2 linked regions of the Chelativorans sp. AA-79 genome follow. The protein of the gene in region 1 binds, or shares a complex with, the protein of each later gene. Links are inferred from orthologs where the notes say so. Each region holds a gene or a part of one and is shown on either strand. Other genes may lie near its edges.

The links.
Region 2: the proteins of sdhA (region 1) and PVE73_RS13135 are in contact, whole or in part, in a crystal structure (PDB 6C12), measured with the Escherichia coli proteins. The link is inferred for Chelativorans sp. AA-79 from one-to-one orthologs.

The regions. Positions count from the first base shown.
Region 1 is NZ_CP120361.1:586,313-596,755, forward strand. The notes cover bases 3,938-6,931. They hold sdhA (succinate dehydrogenase flavoprotein subunit), read right to left. Parts: upstream 6,356-6,931; coding sequence 4,520-6,355; downstream 3,938-4,519. Other genes in these bases: PVE73_RS02945 (succinate dehydrogenase iron-sulfur subunit), read right to left, coding at 3,938-4,507; sdhD (succinate dehydrogenase, hydrophobic membrane anchor protein), read right to left, coding at 6,363-6,746; sdhC (succinate dehydrogenase, cytochrome b556 subunit), read right to left, coding at 6,748-6,931. Outside these bases: PVE73_RS02925 (ubiquinone biosynthesis hydroxylase), read left to right, coding at 9-1,256; PVE73_RS02930 (OsmC family protein), read left to right, coding at 1,288-1,728; PVE73_RS02935 (Glu/Leu/Phe/Val dehydrogenase dimerization domain-containing protein), read left to right, coding at 1,865-2,977; peptide-methionine (S)-S-oxide reductase MsrA, read right to left, coding at 2,981-3,625; more of PVE73_RS02945, read right to left, coding at 3,728-3,937; more of sdhC, read right to left, coding at 6,932-7,155; PVE73_RS02965 (DoxX family protein), read right to left, coding at 7,343-7,747; PVE73_RS02970 (GNAT family N-acetyltransferase), read right to left, coding at 7,839-8,300; PVE73_RS02975 (hypothetical protein), read left to right, coding at 8,492-8,818; PVE73_RS02980 (hypothetical protein), read left to right, coding at 8,868-10,172; PVE73_RS02985 (hypothetical protein), read left to right, coding at 10,169-10,443. UniProt on the Escherichia coli protein: Two distinct, membrane-bound, FAD-containing enzymes are responsible for the catalysis of fumarate and succinate interconversion; the fumarate reductase is used in anaerobic growth, and the succinate dehydrogenase is used in aerobic growth.
Region 2 is NZ_CP120361.1:2,707,593-2,718,034, reverse strand. What follows is about bases 3,246-6,238. They hold PVE73_RS13135 (succinate dehydrogenase assembly factor 2), read right to left. Parts: upstream 4,890-6,238; coding sequence 4,602-4,889; downstream 3,246-4,601. Other genes in these bases: recG (ATP-dependent DNA helicase RecG), read left to right, coding at 4,996-6,238; mfd (transcription-repair coupling factor), read right to left, coding at 3,246-4,590. Outside these bases: PVE73_RS13150 (extracellular solute-binding protein), read left to right, coding at 1-225; PVE73_RS13145 (DsbA family oxidoreductase), read left to right, coding at 234-917; more of mfd, read right to left, coding at 1,084-3,245; more of recG, read left to right, coding at 6,239-7,104; PVE73_RS13125 (DUF502 domain-containing protein), read right to left, coding at 7,123-7,824; glmS (glutamine--fructose-6-phosphate transaminase (isomerizing)), read right to left, coding at 7,936-9,759. UniProt on the Escherichia coli protein: An FAD assembly protein, which accelerates covalent attachment of the cofactor into other proteins.

The sequences.
Region 1 (10,443 bases):
AGCGGATCATGAGCGTGGCGAGCGAAGACAAGCGGCTGAGCGGACCGTTCGACGTCATGATCGCCGGAGCGGGATATGTCGGGCTCGCCATCGCCGTTTCCCTTCGCCACGCCCGCCCTGGAATGAAGGTTCTCGTGGTCGATGCCGCCCCCGAAGGTGCCTGGGAGCGTGACGGCCGCGCTTCGGCTATTGCCGCCGCTGCGACCCGCATGCTGCGTCATGTCGGGTGCTGGGACGAGATCGCGCCGGAGGCCCAGCCCATCACGGAGATGGTCGTCACCGATTCGCGCACGTCTGATCCGGTGCGTCCCGTCTTTCTTACCTTCGGCGGTGAAGCAGCACCCGGCGAGCCCTTCGCCCACATGGTGATGAACCGGGACATGAACGGCGCCTTGCGGTGGCGAGCAAGCGAGCTCGGCATCGACATCGTGCAGGGCGTTGCGGTCGAGGGCTTCGAGACGGACCATGCGGGGGTGAGCGTTCGCCTTGCGAATGGCGTATCGTCCCGCACACGCCTGCTCGTGGCGGCGGACGGCATCAGGTCGCGCCTGCGCGACATGGCCGGCATACGCATCGTCCATTGGGAATACGGACAATCCGGCATCGTCTGCACTGTCGCGCACGAGCGCCCGCATAACGGCCGCGCGGAGGAGCACTTCCTGCCCGCCGGCCCGTTCGCGACACTGCCGCTCAAGGGGAACCGGTCCTCCATCGTGTGGACCGAGCGCACGGAGGATGCCGAGCGGCTGGTAGCAGAGGACGAATTCGTGTTCGAACAGGAGCTTGAGCGGCGTTTCGGCCTCAAGCTCGGCGAAATCCATGTCGAAGGGCCGCGCCGCGCCTGGCCGCTGGGCCTGACGCTGGCGCGCGAATTCGTGAAGCCGCGCTTTGCGCTTGCGGGGGACGCGGCCCACGGCATTCACCCGATCGCGGGCCAGGGCCTCAATCTCGGCTTCAGGGATGCCGCCGCGCTTGCGCAGGTGGTGGTGGAGGCCGACCGGCTGGGCGAGGATATCGGCGCCCTCGACGTGCTGCAGCGCTATGAACGCTGGCGGCGTTTCGAAACAGTGCAGATGGGGGTGACGACGGACGTCCTCAACCGACTCTTCTCCAACGATCTCGGCCCGCTCCGGGCGGTCCGTGATTTTGGACTGGGCCTTGTCGACCGCATGCCCGGCATGAAGAGCTTCTTTGTCCGGCAGGCTTCCGGCCTGACCGGCGGCACGCCGCGCCTGCTGCAGGGCGAGGCCATCTGAGAGAATCCAATCCGCAAAACAGGAGACAGGGATGAAGCGCTACGCAAATGTGAACTGGAACGGTTCCCTCACCAATGGTTCGGGTCGTATCGACAGCACCCAGAGCGGCGCGCTCGGGGACCTGCCGCTGTCCTTCAAGGCGCGCTTCGAGGACGAGACCGGCCGTGCCGGCACCAATCCGGAAGAATTGATCGCCGCCGCGCACGCTTCCTGCTTCTCCATGGCGCTGGCGCACGCGCTCGCCCAGAACGGCACACCGGCCGAGTCGCTTCAGGCAAAAGCGGAAGTCGATCTTCAGCCCAAGCAGGGCGGCGGCTTTGAGATCCGCGGCAGCGCGCTGACGGTTCTGGGCAAGGTGCCCGGCCTCGACGAGGCGAAGTTCAAGGAGATCGCGGCCGGCGCGAAAGAGAACTGCCCGGTGTCGCGGGCACTCGGCGCGATCGACATCACGCTGGACGCCAAGTTCGCCTGATCTCCACAGGCGACAGTTTCGAGCGAAAAAGATGCCGGGAACGCAAGGTGCGTTCGCGGCACCCGTTGTTTTGGCAACCAAAAGTCCGCCGATGGCCCTAGATTCATAGGCGGATAAACATTCGGGGAGGAATGCCATGCTGCACATCCGGGAGCCGAGAACCCTGAAGACGCCTGCCGGCGGCCACTCCCTCTCCATTTCCGACATCACCGCCGATGCTGCCGAACTGCCGTCCTTCGACGGCCACGAGCGCGTCTGGTGCGGCCGTGACGAAAGGCGCGGGCTCACCGCCATCGTCGCGATCCATGACACGACGCTCGGCCCGGCACTGGGCGGCACGCGGATCTGGCCGCATGAAAGCTTCGAGGCCGCCGTTACGGATGCGCTCAGGCTCTCACGGGGAATGACCTACAAATCCGCCGTGGCGGGCCTGCCTCTTGGCGGCGGAAAGGCGGTCATCGTCGCTGATGCGAAGACACAAAAGACCCCGGCACTGCTGACCGCCTATGCCGAGATGCTGACAGCACTGGAAGGCCAGTTCATCACGGCAGAGGACGTGGGCATGACGCTTGCGGACGCCGACTTCCTGCGGGAACGCGCACCAAACGTGGTGGGCACGAGCAAGGGCGGCAGCGGCAATCCTTCGCCCTTCACGGCTGAAGGTGTCTTCCTCGGCATCAAGAAGGCGCTGAAACATCGCAACGGGTCGGCGCGCCTTTCCGGCATCCGCGTGGCCGTTCAGGGCCTGGGCTCGGTAGGCTGGTCGCTCTGCGAGAAGCTCTCCCGCGAAGACGCGGACCTGATTGTGACGGACCTCGATGCAATGCGCGTGGAAAAGGCGCGGAGAGCCTTTGGAGCCACCGCGATCGCCGCCGACGAGGTCGTCGCCGCTGAAGCCGAGGTCTTCGCGCCCTGCGCCCTGGGCGGCGTGATCTCGCAGGAGACCCTCCGCTCGTTGAAGTCCGGAATCGTGGCGGGCTCTGCCAACAACCAGCTCGCAAGGCATGAGGACGCGCGTCTTCTGATGGAGCGCGGTGTTCTCTATGCGCCGGACTACGTCATCAATGCGGGCGGGCTCATCAATGTTGCGGCGGAGCTTTCGCCCTTGGGCTATGACCCGGAAGCCGTCATGGCGCGGCTCGGAAAGATCCCCACGGTGCTGGGTGAGATCTTCGCCCGCGCCGAGGCGCAGAAGCGGCCGACCAACGACATCGCGGCTGAAATCGCGATGGAACGCATTCGCCGATAACGGCTACTTCACGATCCCGCGCAGCGCGGTCTCACCCCAGACCTGCCTCAGCCTGGCATCCCGGCCGCAGCCCTCGCGATAGCCTTTGTAGGCATTGGCCTTGGTGACATAGCCGAAGCGGGAGAGGATGCGTTCGTCGCTCTGATAGTAGTCCTGATGGTAGTCTTCGGCCGGCCAGAAGGTCGAGGCCGGCTCGATGGGCGTGGCGACGGGGATGCCGAGCTCCTCCTCCGCGGCGGCCTTGGCTTTCTCCGCCGCCTGCCGCTGCGCATCGTTCAGGACATAGATCGCGGTGGTGTAGGCATGGCCCCGGTCGCAGAACTGGCCGCCTTCGTCGGTCGGGTCGACCGAATGGAAGAAGACGTCGAGGAGTTGATCGTAGCCGACACGGGTGTCGTCATATTCGATCCTGACCGCCTCGCGGTGGCCACCGGAGGAATAGTCGTCATAGGTCGGGTTCTGCGTCTCCCCGCCGGTGTAGCCGGACGTCGTGGAAAGTACGCCCGGCACATGGTCGAAATCGGCTTCCACGCACCAGAAGCAGCCGCCTGCGAAAATCGCCGTTTCTGTTTCGGCCGCCGAGGGCTGTGTGCCTGCGAACGCGAGAGCAAGAAGACATCCCGCCATTCCTGCAAAGCGATGGAGCATATGCCGATCCTCCCGTGCTCGAGACATTTCCGGCATGGGTAGCACGGTTCAGCGCTCACGCGCCTACACGCCTGCGTGATCGGCGCTGCTGGGGATCTGCGGTCAGACCTGCCGTTCGACCATCATCTTCTTGATCTCGGCTATCGCCTTCGCCGGGTTCAGCCCCTTCGGGCAGGTTTGGGTGCAGTTCATGATCGTGTGGCAGCGATAGAGCCGGAAGGGATCCTCCAGATTGTCGAGCCGCTCGCCCGTGGCCTCGTCGCGTGAATCGATCAGCCAGCGATAGGCCTGCAGAAGCACGGCCGGCCCCAGATAGCGCTCGCCGTTCCACCAGTAGCTGGGACACGAGGTCTGGCAGCAGAAGCAGAGGATGCACTCGTAGAGGCCGTCGAGCTTCGTCCGGTCCTCGTGGCTCTGCTTCCACTCGGTCGCGGGCTCCGGTGTCACCGTCTGCAGCCAGGGCTCGATCGAGGAGAGCTGGGCGTAGGGGATCGACAGATCCGGCACGAGATCCTTCACCACCGGCATGTGCGGCAGCGGATATATCCGCACCGCGCCTCCGATGTCGTCCATGCCCTTGGTGCAGGCGAGCGTATTCGCGCCGTCGATGTTCATTGCGCAGGAGCCGCAGATGCCCTCGCGGCAGGAGCGGCGGAAGGTGAGTGTCGCGTCGATCTTGTTCTTGATCCAGATCAGCCCGTCGAGCACCATCGGCCCGCAGTCGTCCATGTCGACATAATAGGTGTCGAGACGGGGGTTTTCCGTATCATCCGGCGACCAGCGGTAGATGCGGTACTCGCGCAGGTTCTTCGCACCCTCTGGCTTCGGCCAGACCTTGCCCTGCTTGACCTTGGAGTTCTTGGGAAGAGTGATTTCGACCATGATGTCCTCCGGTCAGTAGACCCGCTTTTTCGGTGCAATCTTTGCCGGGTCGATACCGCCCTCCTCGGGCTTCAGCATCGGCTCGGTATGCACCGCGCGATAGGCAAGGCGGACGGTGCCGTCCGGCTCCACCCAGGAGAGCGTGTGCTTGCGCCAGTTCACGTCGTCGCGCTCGGTGAAATCCTCGCGCGCATGCGCGCCGCGGCTCTCCTTGCGCGCCTCGGCCGAGTAGACCGTGGCGATGGCATTCGCCATCAGGTTTTCGAGTTCGAGCGTCTCGACCAGATCGGAGTTCCAGATCATCGAGCGATCGAACACCTTGACCTCCGGAAGCTCGTTCCAGATGGCGGAGATGCGCTCGCAGCCCTGTTCCAGGGATTCCTGCGTGCGGAACACCGCCGCATCCTCCTGCATGGCGCGCTGCATCTTCTCGCGCAGCGCCGCCGTCGGCGTGTCGCCATCGGCGTGGCGGAGCCGATCGAAGCGGTCCATGATCTTCTCGCAGGCGGCCGTGTCCACCGGGGGTACCTTGGATGTGCGGTCGACAACCTGGCCCGCGCGGATCGCAGCCGCGCGGCCGAACACCACGAGATCGATCAGCGAGTTGGAGCCCAGGCGATTTGCCCCGTGCACCGAGGCGCAGGCCGCCTCTCCCACGGCCATGAGCCCGGGGGCGACGGCGTCCGGGTTGTCCGGGGTCGGGTTCAGCACCTCACCCCAGTAGTTCGTCGGGATGCCGCCCATATTGTAGTGCACGGTCGGCAGCACCGGGATCGGCTCGCGGGTCACGTCCACGCCGGCGAAGATGCGGGCCGATTCGGCGATGCCGGGCAGCCGCTCGTGGATCACTGCCGGATCGAGATGGTCGAGATGCAGGAAGATGTGGTCCTTGTCCCTGCCCACGCCGCGCCCTTCGCGGATCTCCAGCATCATGCAGCGGGAGACCACGTCGCGCGAAGCCAGGTCCTTGGCCGACGGGGCGTAGCGCTCCATGAAGCGCTCCCCTTCGGAGTTGACGAGATACCCGCCCTCGCCGCGCACACCCTCGGTGATGAGACAGCCCGCGCCGTAGATGCCGGTGGGATGGAACTGGACGAACTCCATATCCTGCAGCGGCAGGCCGGCGCGTACGATCATGCCGTTGCCGTCGCCCGTGCAGGTATGTGCCGAGGTGCAGGAGAAATAGGAACGCCCGTAGCCGCCGGTGGCGAGCACGACCATCTTGGCAGCGAAGCGATGGATCGTGCCGTCCTCCAGGTTCCAGGCCACAACGCCCGTGCACACGCCGTCATCGGACATGATCAGGTCGAGCGCGAAATATTCCACGAAGAACTGCGCGTGGTTCTTCACCGACTGGCCGTAGAGCGTGTGGAGGATCGCGTGGCCGGTCCGGTCGGCTGCGGCACAAGTGCGCTGCACCGGCGGGCCATCGCCGAAATTCTGCATATGGCCACCGAAGGGCCGCTGGTAGATCCTGCCGTCCTCCGTGCGGGAGAAGGGCACACCGTAGTGCTCGAGCTCGTAGACGGCAGCCGGCGCCTCGCGGGCGAGATATTCCATGGCGTCTACGTCGCCCAGCCAGTCGGACCCCTTCACAGTATCGTAGAGGTGCCACTGCCAGTGATCCGGCCCCATATTCTGCAGCGAGGCGGCGATGCCGCCCTGGGCTGCCACCGTGTGCGAACGTGTCGGGAAGACCTTGGTGATGCAGGCTGTCTTCAACCCCTGTTCGGCCATGCCGAGCGTGGCGCGCAAGCCCGCGCCGCCAGCTCCGACCACCACCACGTCAAAAGCGTGGTCGACATAGGTGTAGGCCCCGCCGGCCTGGTTCTGAACTGCATCAGCCATTTAAAATTCAGCCTCCGAAGGCGATTCTGAGGAGGGCGTAGAGCGCGATGGCTCCCACGACAATGGGAAAGAACGTGTTGAGGATGATGAGCACGATCTTGCTTCCCTCGCCGTGCACGTAATCCTCGATGATCACCTGCATGCCGAGGCGCATGTGATAGACAACGGAAAGGAAGGCAAAGCCAACCAGGAGCGCGACCACTGGTTGCGCGAGGACGGCGCGTACCTCCTCATAGGAGGCGCCGCCATAAACGGCGACGAAGCCGATGAAGAAGATGATGAGCGGAATATTGGAAACCGCCGTCAGACGCTGGCGCCAGAAGTGCTCGGTGCCGCCCCGCGCGGAACCCAGGCCGCGGACCTTGTTCAGGGGAGTGCGCATGTCGGCCATCTCAGAGCCCTCCGCGGATCGCCCAGGCGCAGATCCAGAGAACGAGCGTCAGGAGGATGGAACCCACGAGATTGGCGATGGCGATGTTGCGCGAAGTCTGCTTCTCCAGCCCGTGGATCGTATCCCAGATGAGGTGGCGGATGCCGCCCAGCATGTGGTGGATGAGCACCCACGAATAGCCGAAGATCACGATCCGGCCGATAATCGAGCCGAAAAGCCCGTTGATGAAATCGAACCACTCCCTCGAGCTTGCCGCCGCAAGCAGCCACAGCGCGAAGAGCAGGATGCCGAAATAGAGTGCTGCGCCGGTGATGCGGTGCAGGATCGACATCGCCATGGTGGGCGTGAAGCGATAAATCTGCAGGTGGGGCGAGACGGGCCTCGCCTGGGTGGCTGTGGATTTGCTCATGGCTTCCCCATTTCATCGCCGGCAGACGAGGCACGGAAAGGCGGGGGTGACTCACCCGCCCTTGCCCCAAGCCACCGGCAGTGGCTTTCTAATGCGGTTTTTGCGGTGCGTCAAAGCCGCATGACGAGTCTCAGGCCACTGAATCGGTTGAAGCTTCGAGCTTTGTGCCGGTTCCGGGCGCGGGTCCTTATTCGCGCCAGATGAAACCCCGGTGGATCGCCAGCTTGTTACCCGGCCCGCAGACCGAGGCGAACAGAAGGCCGGCAAAGAAGCTGAAGTGATCGACAAAAAAGCCGAACTCCGCTTCGCTGCCACTCCAGCGTGAAGGTCCATGGAAGGCGAAGGCCAGGAAGATCACGTAGGCGGCGGCAACGAGCGCCGCCTCCGAGAAGAACGCGCCCGTCAGGAAAGCGATCACGAGCGCAATCTCGAAGAAAGCGGCCACCCAGGCAAGCAGCAGCGGAAATGGAAAGCCGGCCGCTGCGATATAGGCGGCCGTGCTCTCCATGCCCGAGAACTTGAAGGCCGCCGCCATCGCGAAGATTCCTGCGAAAATGAGCCTTGCCAGAAGAATTGCAGCAGTCTTTCCCATGCGAGTCCCCTCCGGACGTGGTTTCGACCAGCCTAGGACGCGCGAAAAGCGTTGATTCCGACATCCCGGGAAAAAGTCCAGGCGTACGCCTTCAGCGCGTGTCGAAACGAATCACATGCGTGGTCCAGTCGGCCGGTACGGCGATCTGCTCGTAGAGCTTCCGGCCCTCGACCGGCTGGCGCGGTGCCTGGAGCACGAGCCGCGTCCAGCTACGCTCTTCCGCCTGGTCTCCAATCACGTCGATCAGCGCCCGCGCAATGCCCTTGCCGCGGTGATCGTGATGGACATAGACGTGCTCCACGAGGCCATAGCGCAGGCCGGAGAGCGGGTCCGGCAGGTCGTAGTATATGGCGAAGCCGACGATCTCGCCATCGATTCGTGCGCCGACGATCTCCACCACCCGGTCCTGCAGCAGCGTTTCGGCATAGAACTCGTCGGGCCGGCGGGGGGCGCCGCGCTTCAGCGACTGCGTGTAGTTGGCCAGAAGCGGCGCGAGCGCGTGAGCGTCCTTCAGCCGCAGTGGGGCGATATCGATCACGTGATTCTCACTCATGGGCGGCCCTCCTTCTGGCGCCGGAAGCAATCGGCGAAATCAGCCGCCTCTGTCAATTGCGGCCAGGAAGGCTCGAGGCGGCGTGACAAAGGTTAAGAAAGCGCTAATCTGATGCGCAGGGCCATGCCGCAACAGGAGCGCTGCCGATGCCTTCTTGCCGACATCTTTACCAAAGAGAAAGGTTTTGGGCAGTGGCCGCCCTCCTGATCACGTTCTCGTTGCCCGCTTTTGCGGGCGACCTTGCCGGCGAGCGTAGCTATGTGGACAGTTTCGGGAATCTCGTGATCCACGATCCTTCAGGGTTCAAGCGCATCCTCGTCGGCAGGGGACAGCCCGTCGAAGGGCATGCTCGCCGGAAAATCCGGGAACCGAAAGTGGTCTATCTGGAGGAGGATCGCGGCCGGCTTTACCTGCGCGAGCGGGCAAATTGCCGCTACGGCGCATTGCTGCAAGGGCGCAGCTACATGTATGGGCTGCCGGACGGTGTCGTGCCGGTGCCGACCGTGGCCTGCCGGTGACGCGCTCAGGACGGTCGGGGTGGAAACGCAAGCGCGAGGGGAGTGTCCGATGAGCGAGGCCCGGGCCGCCAGGCAATTGCGCGATCATATCGACTCGCTGCAGACGATGACGCGCTTCGTCCTTGCCACGCTGGCGCTGGCGAGCGGCGTCTACACCTATCTCGGCGTGCGCGACCTGCTAGACGGGTCCACGACCATCGTGTTCTTCGCGGCCATCATCTATTCGGCCGCCGTGTCCGTCGGAATCTACGGCTTCTGGACATATCTGATGCGATTCCTGCCGGAGATGCGCGAGGCGGCCTCGCGCGCTGCGCTCTTCGGCGTGATGGCTATCGGCTCGATGATGATCATCGCCATGTCCTCATGGCTCAATGCGGCGGCGCTGGCAGGTTCGGCAGCGGTCGAGCAGCATCTGGCGAGCACGCTCGAAGACTATACGGGCGATCTCGACCAGGCGCATTCCAATGCGTTGGGAGCGCTCTCCCTCCTGCCCGACATCCAGCGCGCATCGGAACGGTTCGCGAGGCTGGCGGAGGACGAGCGCAGCTCCGGCGCGCTCACCGGGACTTCCGGATCGGGCAGCGTCGTGCAGCTTCTCACACAGATGTCGGCGCAGATGCGGGAGCTGGAGCAGACGATCCAGGCTTCTCGTGAAACCGTGGCCGGCCTGTTCAAACAAGGCCAGGAGCGGCTTGCGGCCATGCGCGCGCTCGTATCCGCGCCCGGGTCGGTGCAGCCGCGTGCGGACCGTTTCGCCGAGGAGGCGGTGGCGATGGCCGGCGTAATCTCCGCGCTCGAGCAGACGTCCATCGCGCCCTCCGTCGCGCGGGCGGCAGCGGATCTTTCCGCCGGCTTCATCGCCCCCGTGGCCGACGGCAGTTCGGTGGATCTGGCCGGGCGGCAGGACCAGGTGATGGCGACGGTGCGCGAATCGGTCTCGGCCCAGTCCAAAGCGCTCTCGGATGCCGCCGCCGAAATCCTGGCGCAGCCGAAGGTGCCCGAGCGGCGCTTCGTTCCGCTGTCCTCCGCTGAGGCGGTTCTACTTTATGCCACCGATTTCCTGCCGAGTTGGGCGGGCGCGATTTCCATCGACCTTCTGCCTGCCGTTCTCGTCGGCATTCTCGCCGTGGTCTACGCCTCCATCCGGCGCGGTGAGGCGGCGATGACGGATGCCGACCGCATGACGGCTTCCGAACTGCTGCGTGCCCTCGACTTGCGGGAGGAACTGGCGCGGCGCGCGCCGCGCGAAGCGCCGGCACCGGTGGTGGCCGCGGCAGCGGTGGAACCGGAGTTCCCGGTGGAGCGGCCGGAGAACGTCACACCCATTTCGGAACGCAAGCGGCACGAACCATGAGCGGGCCCGAAAACACCACTCGGCAGCGGCCTGGGCGCCCGGCGCTTGTCCGTTATCTTGCCCGCCTCGACGACGGGGCGCTTATGCGGGGTGCTTTTATCGGCGTTCTCCTGGGGGCCGCCACTCTGGTGGGTCTCGATCTGAGGGAGCTTGCCGATGCCAATGGCGGGCTCCTGCCCGCCGCGAAGCCGGAATCCCTTCAGCACAGATTCCCGGTCCTGCCCCCGGCCGTGAAGGCTGATCCCGATCGCCAACAATCGAACGATCCGCG
Region 2 (10,442 bases), 2.1 Mb from region 1 along the record:
CCCGCCGTTGACGCCATGATCGACACCATGCTCAACGCGCGCGACAAAGAGGCCTATGTGGCTGCCGTCCGCGCGCTCGACCGGCTTCTCATCTCCGGCGCCTATGTGATCCCCACGCAGCACAACACCAAGGTCTGGATCGCCTACTGGAACCATTTGCAGCATCCGGAAGTCTCGCCGCTCAACGGCTACGACCTCTCCGCCTGGTGGCTAAAACCGCAATAGGATTCTTCATGACGGAAAAGGCGAATCTCAGCGTCGACGTCGTCTCCGACGTCGTGTGCCCATGGTGCTTTCTGGGCATGCGCAATCTGCAGGCGGCCATGGCGAACGTCGATGACATCGACGTGACGGTCCGCTGGCGTCCCTACCAGCTCGATCCGGCGATCCCGCGCGGGGGCCTCGACCGACAGGATTACATGCTGAAGAAATTCGGCAGTCTGGAGCGCCTCGAGGCCGCGCACGACCGCCTGCGCGAGATGGGGGCAGCCGTCGGCATTTCCTACGATTTCGAGGCCATCAAGGTTGCCCCCAACACGCTCGATGCGCATCGCGTGATCCGCTGGGCGGCAACGGCGGGCCAAACCGTGCAAAACATCCTCGTGGAGCGCCTCTTCCGTCTTTATTTCGAGGAGGGGCGGAACATCGGCGATCACGCCGTGCTGATCGACGCCGCGCGGGATGCGGGAATGGATGCGTCCCTGGTCGAGACGCTGCTTCCCTCCCCTGCAGACGGGGACGAGGTCGCGACGGAGATCGAAACCGCGCGGCGCATGGGCGTCACCGGCGTCCCCTGCTTCCTGCTCGAAGGCCGCTACGCGCTCATGGGCGCCCAGCCGCCGGAAGCGCTGGCCGACGCCATCGCCAAAGTGAGCGAGGCGAAGGAGAAAGGCGAGTTGGACAAAGAGCAGGGGTAGATTGTCGGTTGCGGCTGAGGGCGATCGGGTGGACACGGTGCCGTTGCGCGTTGCGAAGGCGCGGCTACCTGATGCTCGCGATATGGTGCGCGTTCACAAGAAACATCTCAATGGTATCGGCCGTCACTTAGATCATTTCAGCGTTTCTATGAAACGCTGAAATGATCTAGGCGGCCTGCTTCTCCACTAGCCGCACAAGCTGCGTCATCACGATGGCAGCTCCCGCAAGCCGCTTCTCCGGCGTCGGCCAATCGCGGATGAAGACCACGCTCTGGTCCGGCCGGATTTTGGCGAGCTGCCCCTGCTCTCCGATAAAGCGCACCAGCCCCGCCGGCTCCGGGAACTCCTTGTTGCGGAAATGAAGCACCACGCCCTTTGGCCCGGCATCGAGCTTCTCCACATTGGCGCGCCGGCAGAGCGACTTGATATAGACGATCTTGAGGAGATGCTGCACCTCCTCCGGCATCGGCCCGAAGCGATCGATGAGCTCGGCGCCGAAGCCGTCGATCTCCTCCGGCGTCTCGATTTCGCCCAGCCTGCGATAGAGGCCCAGTCGAAGCTGCAGGTCGGGCACATAGTGCTCGGGGATCATGACCGCCGTGCCGACCGTGATCTGCGGCGACCAGCCGGTGTCTACTGCTTCGCCGGTTCCGCGCAGCTCCGCCACCGCCTCCTCCAGCATCTGCTGGTAAAGTTCGTAGCCCACTTCCTTGATATGGCCGGACTGCTCCTCACCCAAAAGGTTACCTGCTCCGCGGATATCGAGATCGTGGCTTGCGAGTTGGAAGCCGGCGCCCAGCGAATCGAGCGACTGCAGCACCTTGAGACGCCGCTCCGCAGTGGGCGTGAGCGTGCGGTTCGCCGGCAGCGTGAAGAGCGCATAGGCGCGTACCTTCGAGCGTCCGACACGGCCGCGCAGCTGATAGAGCTGTGCCAGGCCGAACATGTCGGCCCGGTGCACGATCAGCGTGTTGGCCGTAGGAATGTCGAGACCCGACTCCACGATGGTCGTGGAAAGCAGCACATCATATTTGCCGTCGTAGAAGGCGTTCATGATGTCGTCGAGCTCACCGGCGGCAATCTGGCCATGCGCCGTCGCCACCTTGAGTTCCGGCACCTGCTCGTGCAGGAACTCCTGAACCTCGGCCAGGTCCGAGATGCGTGGCACGACATAGAAGCTTTGCCCGCCGCGATAGCGCTCGCGCAAGAGCGTCTCGCGGACGACCAGCGGGTCGAAGGGCGAAATGAAGGTGCGCACCGCCATGCGGTCCACGGGCGGCGTGGCAATCAGCGAAAGCTCCCGCACGCCCGTGAGCGCAAGTTGCAGCGTGCGCGGGATGGGCGTGGCCGAGAGCGTCAGAACGTGAACATCCGCCTTCAGTTCTTTCAATCGCTCCTTGTGCTTCACGCCGAAATGCTGCTCCTCGTCGATGATGAGCAGGCCCAGATTCTTGAAACTTATGGAGGAGCCCAGCAGCGCGTGCGTGCCCACCACGATGTCGACCGTCCCCTCGGCGAGCCCCTTCTTCGTTTCCGCCAGTTCCTTGGCCGCGACCAGACGCGAGGCCTGCCGCACCCTGACCGGCAGGCCGGTGAAGCGCTCACGGAAGGTCTTGAAGTGCTGGCGGGCGAGCAGCGTGGTCGGCACCACTACCGCCACCTGGAAGCCCTCCATGGCCGCCACGAAGGCGGCCCTCAGCGCCACCTCCGTCTTGCCGAAACCGACATCGCCGCAGACGAGCCGGTCCATCGGCCGACCGGCGCTCAGATCCTCCAAGACGGCATCGATGGCCGTCTGCTGGTCGTCCGTCTCGTCATAGGGAAAGCGCGCGGCAAACTCGCCGTAGACCCCTTCGGGCGGCATGATCTTCGTCGCCGGGCGCATCTGCCGCTCGGCAGCGAGCCTGATCAACTGGCCCGCCATCTCGAGCAGGCGTTTCTTCAGCCTCGCCTTGCGCGACTGCCAGGCCCCGCCGCCAAGCCTGTCGAGCGTGGCTTCCGCCGAATCGGAGCCGTAGCGTGACAGGAGTTCGATGTTTTCAACCGGCAGGAACAGCCGGTCGTCGCCGGCATAGTGGATTTCGAGACACTCGTGCGGAGCGCCGGCCGCCTCGATGGTCTTGAGGCCGATAAAGCGACCAATGCCGTGGTCGGCATGAACGACGATATCGCCCGCCGAAAGCGCGCTCGCTTCTGAAATGAAGTCAGCCGCCCGTTTGCGCCGCTTGGAGCGGCGCACGAGCCGGTCGCCCAGGACATCCTGCTCGGCAAGGATAACGAGCCGGTCCGTTTCGAACCCCGCTTCCAGTGGCAGAATGCCGAGACCGGCCTGCCCTTTCGGCAGCTTCGCAAGCTCGCCCAAGCTTTCCACGCGCGCCACGCCGCCGAGCCCGTGCTCGGCGAGGATCTGGCCGAGCCGCTCGGTAGAGCCCTCGCTCCAGCCGGCGACCAGCACGTGCTTTCCGCGCGCCCTTTTCTCGCCGAGATGCTTGACCGCGTGGTCGAACACATTTGCATTGGGGTCGGCGCGCTCTTCCGCAAAGCCACGCCCGGCCGAGGCCCCGGCGTGGAACACCTTGGCGCCCGCGGCATCCGGCGTGGCGAATGGCGTGAGCCGGATGAAGACGCGCGTTTCCGCTGCCGCGGAAACCTCCTGCGGATCGAGATAGAGGCTCTGCGGCTCGACCGGCTTGTAGGGTACTGAATCGCCGAGCCCCGCTCCTTCCGAAAGCTGTCGCGTGCGCGCTTCATAATGGTCGACGATCAGCGAATGGCGCTCGGTGATCGCTTCCTGCGCCAGGTGGTCGAAGACGAGCGGCGCGTCGGGCAGGTAATCGAAGACGGTCTCGAGGCTGTCATAAAAGAGCGGCAGCCAGTGCTCCATGCCGGAGAAACGCCGCCCCTCCGAGATCGCGGCGTAAAGCGCGTCCTCGCGTGAGGGCGCACCGAAGGTCTCGATGTAATGACGGCGGAAGCGGCTCACCGTATCCGGCGTCAACGTCACCTCGCTCATGGCCTGCAGCGCCACCTCGGTGCGCTGACCGGTGGTGCGCTGGGTCGCCACGTCGAAGGCACGGATAGAATCGAGCGTGTCGCCGAAGAAATCGAGACGCAGCGCCTCCTCCCAGCCGGGCGCGAAGAGATCGAGGATGCCGCCGCGTACCGCATATTGCCCCATATCGCGCACGGAAGGGACGCGCTCGAAACCCGCCGTCTCCAGCCGCGCGACCAGCGCCTCCATATCGACCTGATTGCCCGGCTTGGCGCGAAAGCCCTGCGCCTCGATATGATCGGCGGGCGGCATGCGCTGGAGCAACGCGTTGGCGCTGACCAGCACGATCGCGCGGTGCGGATGGCGTTTGAGCGCTGCCATGGCCGAAAGCGCGTCGAGTCGGCGGGCGGCGGCATCCGCCCCCGGCGAAACGCGATCATACGGCAGGCAGTCCCATGCCGGCAGCGTCATCACCGGGAGGCTCGGATCGGCGAACTGCAAGGCTTCAGCAATCAGCGGCAGGCGCTGGCCGTCGCGCACGACGAAAACCAGCGGCTCATCCGGCGCGATCTCGTTGGATATCTGGGCGAGAGCGAAGGGCTCGTAGCCGTCGGCAACGCCGTCCACGATTGCCGGACCATTCCGGCACGCAAGGCCGATAGGATCGATCAGTTCGGTCATTTCGGTATCTGTCAGATGCTCGGCGCGCCACCGGCGGCGCAAATGCGTTTGAAAAGCGTGGTATCATAGGGCTCCGCTACGGGCCGCTCGCCGGTGACCCATTGCAGAAGCATCGTATCAGGCACTTCCAGCAGCGCCTCGAATTGGTTCAGTTCCTCGTCCGACAGCGCCCCTATGTGCGAATCCGCGAAGCCGCCGAGCACTAGGTCCATCTCGCGCATGCCGCGCCGCCACGCGCGCACGAGAGCGCGACGCCTGCGCGGGTCGAGATCGGCGCTTGAACGCGTTGTTCCAGTCATTGAGCCATGCCTTTCGCGGTGAGAAGGGGCATATAGCGTCTCGCCTGTGGAAAGTCAGCCTCTCCAAAGCATTTCCTCATCGCCCTGCTGCCATTAGGTTCTGTCCATGCGCCCTTCGCTTCTCGACCCGCTCTTTGCTCCGGCAACCGTGCTTGAAGGCATAGGCGACCGCACGGCCGGGCTGATCGCCAATGTCGTGCCGGCGGACCTAACGAATCGCCCCCTGCGGGTGGGCGATCTCCTGTTCGTGCTGCCCCACTCGCTGATCGACCGCACCAACCGACCGGACATCGCCAATGCACCGCAGGGCGCAATCGTGACGTTGAGACTGACGGTGGACCGCCACCAGCCGCCGCCTCGCGGCAAGAAGAACGTACCTTACCGCGTCTTCGCCTTCGACGAGACGGGGCAGATCGCTCTGACCTTCTTCCACGCCCACCAGGCCTATCTCGAAAAGCAGCTCCCCGTCGGCGGCGAGGTTTTGGCCTCGGGCCGCATGGAATGGTTCAACGGCCGCGCTTCGATGGTTCACCCGGACTATATCGTGCCGATCGCGGAAGCCGACACCGTGCCGCCGCTGGAGCCTGTCTACCCGCTCACCGCCGGCCTTTCGCCCAAGGTGCTGCGCCGCGCCATCGCGCAGGCCGTCGCGCGCGTACCGGACATGCCGGAATGGCAGGACGAGGGGCTGCAAGCCCGGCTGGGATTTCCCTCCTTCCGCGCAGCGCTCCAACGCCTTCACGATCCCAGGAGCGTGGAGGATATCTCACCCGAGAACACCGCATGGCAGCGGCTTGCCTATGACGAACTGCTCGCAAGCCAGCTTTCGCTCGCTCTTGTCCGCGCCCGCACGCGCAAGCTCGCCGGCCGCCCGCTCCGGGGCGACGGTGCCCTCGCCGCACGGATCAAGCAGGCGCTGCCCTATTCGCTCACGCCATCCCAGCAGCGCGCGGTTGCAGATATCTTCGGCGACCTTGCAAAGGAAGAGCGCATGTTGCGGCTCCTTCAGGGCGATGTAGGCGCGGGCAAGACGGTCGTGGCGCTGCTGGCCATGGCACGGGCGGCAGAAGCCGGCGGACAATCCGCGCTCATGGCGCCCACGGAACTCCTCGCCCGGCAGCATCTTTCCACCATCGCGCCCATTGCCCAGGCTGCCGGCCTCAAGACCGCGCTGCTCACGGGCCGCGAGAAGGGCCGAGAGCGTCAGGCGATCCTCGACGGCATCGCCTCCGGGGATGTCGCCTTCGTGATCGGCACCCATGCGCTTTTCCAGGAATCGGTCAAGTTCCGCGATCTCGTGTTGACGATCATCGACGAGCAGCACCGCTTCGGCGTCCATCAGCGGCTTGCCATCAGCGCAAAGGGCGATGCACCGGACATGCTCGTCATGACGGCCACCCCCATCCCGCGCACGCTCGTGCTTTCGGCCTTCGGCGACATGGATGTTTCGCGGCTGACGGAGAAACCCGCCGGCCGCAAGCCGATCCGCACCGTCACCATGCCGACGGACCGGCTCGACGAGTTGGTGGAACGCCTGCGAAGCGCGATCGGGGAAGGCCAGAAGGTCTACTGGATCTGTCCGCTCGTCGAGGACTCCGATGCCATTGAGCTGACCTCCGCCGAGGACCGCTTCGCCTCGCTCAAGCACGTGTTCGGGGAGACCGTCGGCCTCGTGCATGGCCGCATGGCCGCGCGGGAGAAGGACGAGGCCATGCGTGCCTTCAAGGAAGGCCGGACGCGCATCCTCGTCGGAACGACCGTGGTGGAGGTGGGCGTCGACGTGCCGGACGCGACCATCATCGTGATCGAGCACGCCGAGCGATTCGGCCTCGCTCAGTTGCACCAGCTCAGAGGCCGTGTCGGGCGCGGTGACAAACCGTCCTCCTGCGTGCTCCTCTACAAGCCGCCCTTGGGCGAGGTGGCGAAGCGTCGTCTGGCCGTCCTGCGCGACACCGAGGACGGTTTCGTCATCGCAGAGGAAGACCTGAGGCTGCGCGGCGAAGGCGACCTTCTGGGCACCCGCCAGTCCGGAATGCCGGGCTTCCAGGTGGCGCGGCTGGAATTCCATGCCGAGCTTCTCGCCACAGCGCGCGACGATGCGCGGCTTCTCCTAACGCGCGACCCCGAGCTTGCGGGCGAGCGCGGCCGGGCGCTCCGCGTCCTTCTTTATCTCTTCGGCAAGGACGAGGCGGTGCGGCTTCTGCGGGCGGGGTAAAGGTGCCACCGGGAAGCACTACTTCGCCAGCGAATCTTCACCGTTTCCCGCCGGCGCGCGCCGTGCCTTCCCGGCCATTGCCTCGTCCGCAAGCTTCTTCGTTTCCTGCTGGTATTCCGGTGAGATCAGCCCGGCGGAGATGATGAGCTTGGCGCCGTCTTCCACGGTCATCGCCAGTTCCATGATCTCGTTCCTCGGCACGTAGAGCAGATAGCCCGAGGTGGGATTGGGCGTGGTGGGCAGGAAGACGGCCACCGCGGGATCCGCATCGTTCCCCGTCAGATCGCGGACCTCGCCCCTGGCCTCGGTTGCGATGAAGACCAGCGCCCAGAGACCCTTGCGCGGATACTCGATCAGGCCGACCTTCTTGAAAGTGTCGGAGCGTTCGTGCAGCACGGTCTCCAGAATGTTTTTCAGCGTCTTGTAAACACTGCGCACGAAGGGCATGCGGTCGAGAAAATACTCGCCGTAGGAGACGATGCTTCGGCCGATGAAGTTCGCCGTCAGGAAGCCGATCAGCGTGATCAGCACCACCGCCACGATCAGGCCGAAGCCCGGCACCGCGAAAGGCAGATAATTGTCCGGGTTGTAGCGTGCAGGGATATAGGGCTTCACCCAGGAATCCACCCAGCCGATGAACCCCCAGACGAGATAAGCCGTTATGGCCAGCGGCGCGGCGACAACGAAGCCGGTCAGGAAGTAGTTGCGCAGGCGCGTCATCACCGGGCAGCACCTCGAACATTGCTATGGTGGAGGAATGTATACGACACGCCGAAACTTTACGTGACGGCGCCACCTCCCGTCCAGAACAAAGCGAAAGCCAACTGCGCCCTACTCCACCGTGACGGACTTTGCGAGGTTCCTGGGCTGATCGACATCGGTCCCCAGCGCCACCGCCGTGTGATAGGCGAGCATCTGCACCGGCAGAGCATAGACGATCGGCGCGATGAATTCCGGCATGGCGGGCATCACGATCGTCTCGAACTTTTCGAGCGAGGTGCGGGATGCGCCCTCCTCGTCCGTGATCAGGATGATGCGCCCGCCGCGGGCGGCTACTTCCTGCATGTTCGACACGGTCTTCTCGAAAATGCGGTCATCCGGCGCGATCACGACCACCGGCATGGTCTCGTCGATCAGCGCGATGGGGCCGTGCTTCAATTCGCCCGCCGCATATCCCTCCGCATGGATGTAGGACAGTTCCTTGAGCTTGAGTGCGCCTTCGAGCGCCAGCGGATAGCTCGTGTCGCGGCCGAGATAGAGCACATGACGGACATGTACGAGTTCGCGCGCGACTTGCTCGATGCGCCCTTCCAGCTTCAACGCCTGCGCGGCATAGCGCGGCGCCTCCGAAAGCGCGCGCACGAGCCGGCCTGCCTCTTCCCGGGAGAGCGTCCCGCGTTCCAGCCCCGCCCGCACCGCGAGCGCGGCGAAGATCGAGAGCTGGCAGGTGAAGGCCTTGGTGGAGGCCACGCCGATCTCGGGACCGGCAAGCGTCGGGAAGATCCCGTCGCTCTCCCGCGCCATGGTCGAATCGCGCACATTCACGATCGAAGCGATCGGCACGCCTTCGCGCCGGCAGTAGCGTAGCGATGCGAGCGTGTCGGCCGTTTCGCCCGATTGCGAGACGAAGAGGGCGGCACTCGACTTCGACAGCGGCATCTCGCGGTAGCGGAACTCCGACGCGATATCGATGTCGACGGGCAGCCGCGCATAGCGCTCCAGCCAGTATTTTCCGATCAGGCCCGCCAGATAGGCCGTGCCGCAGGCCGAGACCGCCAGCCGGTCGATCTTCGCGAAATCGAAGGGCGTCTCGAAGGGCTTCACGCCCCCGCCGACGAAATCGACGTAGTGAGCGAGTGTGTGCGAGATCACCTCCGGCTGTTCGTGGATCTCCTTCTCCATGAAATGCCGATGGTTGCCCTTGTCCACCATGAAGCTGGTGCCGATCGACTGCTGACGCCTGCGTTCGACCGGCTTGCCGTTCATGTCGAAGATTTCGACGCCCGAGCGGCGCACCACCGCCCAGTCGCCATCCTCCAAATAGGTGATGGCGTCGGTGAAGGGCGCGAGCGCGATGGCGTCGGAGCCCAGGAACATCTCGCCATCGCCATGGCCGATGGCGAGCGGCGGACCGTTGCGGGCGCCTACGATCAGGTCCTCGTCGCCGCGGAACAGAACGGCGAGCGCAAACGCGCCCCTGAGTTGGCTGAGCGCCGCAAAGGCAGCATCCTTCGGCGCCTTTCCCTGCCGAAGCTCGCGCGCCACCAGATGTGCCACCACCTCGGTGTCCGTCTGCGAAGCGAAAACGAAGCCGTCGGCAATCAATTCGTCGCGCAGCTCCGCGAAATTTTCGATGATGCCGTTGTGGACGATGGCCACATCGTCCGAGAAGTGAGGATGCGCATTGGTCTCGTTTGGCGCGCCGTGGGTGGCCCAGCGCGTGTGGCCGATGCCGACCAGGCCGTCAAGCGGCTGTTCCGCGAGCCGTTTTTCCAGGTTGACTAGCTTTCCTTCCGCGCGACGCCGCACGAGGTGGCCATCGTCTATCGTTGCCACGCCGGCCGAATCATAGCCGCGATATTCGAGCCGCTTCAGCGCATCGACGATCAGCGGCGCGACGGGCTCACGCCCGATGATCCCCACAATCCCACACATCTTCCAGTTCCCCTCCGGAAACGCAGTGCAACCTATTGCGTAGGCCGATCCCACTTGCCGGCACCGAGCTATACAGCACTACCGCACCGCTCGCAGGTCTCAAATGGAATTATGGTTTCAGAGCTTCACAACCTTCCGGCGTAGTTGTTCAATCGATATCGGCAACTTCCGCTGCGGCGCCGCTGACGCGCTGAGACAGGGAAGCCTTCATGAACCCGTCGAGATCGCCGTCGAGCACGTCCTGCGGGCTCGGGCTTTCCACGCCCGTGCGCAGGTCCTTCACCATCTGGTAGGGCTGCAGCACATAGGAGCGGATCTGGTGGCCCCAGCCGATGTCGCCCTTGGAGGCTTCCGTGGCGTTCGCCGCCTCCTCCCGCTTCTTCAGCTCCATCTCGTAGAGCCTGGCGCGCAGCATCTCCCAAGCCTTGGCCCGGTTCTTGTGCTGCGAGCGCTCCTGCTGGCAGGCAACGGCGACGCCCGTTGGAATATGCGTGATGCGCACCGCCGAATCCGTCGTGTTGACATGCTGACCACCCGCGCCGGAGGATCGGTACGTGTCGATACGCACCTCCGATTCGGGGATATCGATCTCGATCGTATCGTCGATCACGGGATAGACCCACACGCTCGCAAAGGAGGTGTGCCTGCGCGCATTGCTGTCGAAAGGGGAGATGCGCACCAGC